DNA from 2 places in the Paenibacillus sp. FSL K6-0276 genome. Region 2 is predicted to be linked to the other one. Evidence: riboswitches for the same ligand, from Rfam matches in the RefSeq annotation. Region 2 holds a riboswitch; the other holds the start of a gene.
What was found. Region 2 has a riboswitch for thiamine pyrophosphate ahead of MHH52_RS02135 (ABC transporter substrate-binding protein). Riboswitches for the same ligand answer to the same signal wherever they lie in the genome.
Positions count from the first base shown of each region.

Region 1: another riboswitch for thiamine pyrophosphate. It lies ahead of MHH52_RS11910 (ABC transporter ATP-binding protein); the one in region 2 lies ahead of MHH52_RS02135 (ABC transporter substrate-binding protein).

Region 1 covers NZ_CP150276.1:2,584,232-2,586,434, reverse strand. The annotation lists gene MHH52_RS11915 (amino acid ABC transporter substrate-binding protein) at 1-104, opposite strand, end outside; TPP riboswitch at 328-431, shown strand; gene MHH52_RS11910 (ABC transporter ATP-binding protein) at 765-1,460, shown strand; gene MHH52_RS11905 (ABC transporter permease) at 1,441-2,203, shown strand, end outside.
Region 2 covers NZ_CP150276.1:462,307-464,509, reverse strand. The annotation lists gene MHH52_RS02140 (hypothetical protein) at 1-875, shown strand, start outside; TPP riboswitch at 1,032-1,142, shown strand; gene MHH52_RS02135 (ABC transporter substrate-binding protein) at 1,303-2,203, shown strand, end outside.

The sequences.
Region 1 (2,203 bases), 2.1 Mb from region 2:
ACAGCTGAAGAGTTCCTAGAAGTATCGGTATTCGAATGATTGCCGCACGCCGCTACAAACACCACGGTTAACGCCAACAGAATAGTTAAACTTATTTTTCTCATTATTAATTCCCCTCTCTTTACCCGGAATATATCCGGTAAATTGTATACTACACTGGCATCAGGTTACCGTCAATGGTTTTTTCCGATTATATACATCGGAATTGTAATATTAGGTAAATCTCTACCCTTATATTACCCATTCTTAGAATAATCCTTCACAAGATCCTCTCTTTACATCTCAGAAAGTTATGGTATATTTATAAACAAATTAAATATGGATCTGTTATTTCACTAGGGGAGTCGGCCGACTGAGACGGAGCTTCAAGCTCCGGACCCTTGGAACCTGATCTGGATCATACCAGCGGAGGGAAGTGGAGCAGAATTTTCATCCCATGCATTTTTAGTGTTCCTATGCTGAATGAACTTTTTGACCCATTTGTTTCCCACCGGAAATGAATGGGTCTTTATTTGTTTACATTCAATCACAAAACTTAAGCACATGCTTACGAAGCGAGTTTTGTACGAAGCTTCTCAGGTAGCCTATGCTATACAAAACTTTTAGCGTATGCTTCCGAAGCTAGTTTTGTTTGAAGCTACACAAGAAGTATATCTATCACAAAACTTTTAGGAGGTTAGATCATTACAACAATCCTATCCATTCAGGAACTAACCTACTCTTTTCCCGAATCTAAACAGCCCCCTATATTTGCAAACATAAACATGGATATCAGGCAAGGGGAGTTTGTCTCTGTCATCGGGGCTAGCGGATGCGGGAAAAGCACACTTTTCAAAACTATAGCAGGCTTGCTCGATCCCACTCATGGGAAAATAATGATTCATTCGAGCCCATCAGCATCTATACGCTTAGGTCAGATCGCTTACATGCCGCAGCAGGACTTGTTACTGCCGTGGAGAACAGTGCTCGACAACTGTCTATTGCCCTGGGAAATCAAGCCAAGGTTCAGTAAACAACAGACGATCTCTCATATTCGGGAAATGCTGTCACGCTTCGGTTTAGCCGATGTAGAGAAGGCATACCCCCATGAGCTATCGGGTGGCATGAAACAGCGAGTCGCATTTCTGCGAACGCTTGTGGCTGGTGGCGGGGGTGGTCTTATGCTGTTAGATGAGCCATTTGGAGCGCTCGACGCTATGACCAAACGAGAGATACACCGTTGGCTATTAGAGCTTTGGGATGAACTAAGTCAACCGGTGATGCTCATCACCCATGATCTGGAAGAGGCGGTATTGCTAAGCGATCGAATTTATTTATTGTCTGGAGGCGCGCATAGCGAATTACAGGAGATCATTGTTGATTTACCGAGGCCAAGACATTACAAAATGAACTATGAACCCCAGTTTATAGCATTGCGGGAAGAGTTGGAGCGGAGACTTTATGCAGCCCATACCTTTTAAAAAACATCTAGATAACTATGGTCCCTTTATTCTACTGGTGTTGTTCATTCTTGTGATCTGGGAGTCAGCTGTTCGTCTTCACTTGATTCCAGCCTTTATCCTCCCTGCACCTTCTTCAATATGTATCGCTTTGATTGAGCACAGACAATTACTACTCGGACAGCATCTATTGGCGACGCTGCAGGAAATATTGGTAGGTTTTGTACTTTCAGTTATCTGTGGTGCACTGCTGGGCACCGGAATGTTCTTGTTTCGACCGCTTGAAAAGGCCATCTATCCCTTCCTTATTATCAGTCAGACGATCCCGTTAATCGCGCTATCCCCCATTTTTATTATGTGGTTCGGATATACGCTGTGGAGCAAAGTGGCGGTTGTGTTTCTAACTGCATTTTTCCCAGTCGTCGTGAGTACATATGATGGACTTCGTACAAGTGGTCAGGCATACAAGGATTTATTGTTAACATTTGGTGCAAACCGCTGGCAACTGCTTGCTAAAACTCAAATTCCGCTGGCGCTGCCCACATTTTTCTCAGGACTAAAGCTATCCATTGTGTACTGCGTGATTGGAGCAACCATCGGCGAATGGCTCGGCGGCAGCAAAGGACTCGGTTACTTTAGCCGAAGGATGGCAGGAAATATACAAAGTGCTGAAATGTTCGCCGCAGTATTTCTGTTGTCCGCGCTCGGTATGGTGCTGTTTCTGATGATAGCTCTGCTCGAAGCACTATTTTTAAAGAAAAGAG
Region 2 (2,203 bases):
ATTCGGATATCAATGGGGCTTATTTCGAGACACTACCCTTTTTCGTAGATGAAAGAATGCAGGTTCAAGCCTTTTACGGCTTTCAGAATGAGGAGAATACAGAAGAAATTACTGTAGAACTCCGCTATCGTGCTTCTCAGCTAGATGGAATGGATCTGAACGGAGAGCCTACTATTAGTGCCAGCGATCCCGAATATATTGAGCACTACTGTAAAGAGCATACTTATAATCGCTGGGGTCCGGACACTTATTATTTGATGAATGAGCAGACCTTTTGCTGCCTGACCCGAGCTGAACCGAAGATCGCCGTTAGGCTTGCCAACCAAATGTACGGGGAATATTATTACGGACTTCTATTAAGTATTTTCCATAAAATCGTTCTGCTAAAGCTCGCGAATATGCACTCCCGACTCCGTATTAATCACGATTATGATGAAATAGACAATCTAATCTTTTCGATTAATAAATTTTCAGCGAAGTTTTATTTCTTGGAGCTGGTTTCACAGTCGCAGGGGCGGGAGATTTTTCTTCAGCTTCGCAAAGTTTACGGTAATGATGCCCTTTTCGGCGAAGTAAAAGTAACCTTGACCGACCTGTTTCAATATCAGGATAAATTTCAGTCGAAGCGTCGTGATAATCTGTTGATGATTCTCACTGTATTTACGGTGGTCAGCGGGATTTACGGCATGAATCAGGTCATTGATGATCTAAAGGGAAAGATTGAATGGAGTAAAATGATCGAATATTCTTCTTTTGAATTCCTCGCCCTCTTTGTAACCGTGACAGGTATTCTAGTAAGTGTAGTCCTCACGCTAAATGCGCTGATTAGTGAGCTCAAGAGGCGCCACCGCAAGAAATATAAAGATCTAGACTAATGAAAAGGGATCCATAGACTTGAAAAATTTAGGAGCATGCTACTAGACATTCCGAGAACAGCCGTCTATAATACACCGTATGCGAGAAATATAAGACATAAAGTATAGATGAAAACTTATACTTACTTATATTGCACGTGGAAATACCCGTTAACTTCATAGAACCAGGGGTGCTGGAATTGGCCGGCTGAGATTGTATCCCACAAGATACTGACCCTTATACCTGATCTGGATAATGCCAGCGTAGGAATCGCCAATTGGTTTTGGTCCCTGTGACCTTTACTAACCTTGCGCCAAGCCAGCGTCCCGATCACTCGGGGCGCTTTTTTTGTGTAGATCACAAAAGATGTAGAAGAAATGTACATACTACACTTTATGGTTCATGTTGGATGACGGGATCTGGCAACCTTAAAGGAGAGAAGAAGACATGCAAGTCAAGAAAGCACTCATGCTGAGCCTCACCTGTATGCTCATTCTTGCGATTGCCGGATGCGGCAGCAACAATGGGAATACAGCTGGAAACAAAGGAAATGCTGCGGAATCCAATGCAGCGACCGGATCAAATGCTCCAAAAGATCTTACCAAAGTTAAGGTTGCACTGGACTGGACACCGAACACGAATCATACCGGTCTATACGTAGCCAAGGATCTTGGTTATTACGCTGAAGAAGGTTTGGATGTAGAAATCGTTCAACCCGGCGCCGCAGGTTCCGATACCATGGTTACCTCTGGGGAAGCTGCTTTTGGGATCAGCGCTCAAGAAGGATTGACTCTAGCTCGACTGCAAGGCGTCCCCCTTGTCTCGATTGCAGCCATTATTCAGCATAATACGTCGGGATTCGCCGCTCCAGTGGACCGCAATATTAAATCGCCAAAAGATTTTGAAGGTAAAACCTACGGCGGTTGGGGCTCTCCCGCTGAAGAAGCAGCCATGAAAGCGATCATGGACCCTGAAGGTGGCGACGTGAAGAAGGTTAAGCTCGTCAGCATTGGGGAAGCAGATTATTTCACAGCCGTAAAACGAGACATTGATTTCGCTTGGATCTTCTACGCTTGGACTGGTATTGAAGCCGAACTGCGTGGTGAGCCGCTGGATATGCTGTACTTGAAGGATTATGCGCCTCAGCTCGATTATTACACCCCTGTGCTGACAACGAGTGAGAAGCAAATTTCTGAGAATCCAGATTTGGTGAAGGCTTTCCTGAAAGCCACATCGAAAGGTTATCAATATGCGATTGATCATCCAGAAGAGGCTGCCGCCACGTTATCCAAGGCTGTTCCTGAACTGGATGCCGAGCTTGTCTTAGCTAGCCAGAAATGGCTTAGCC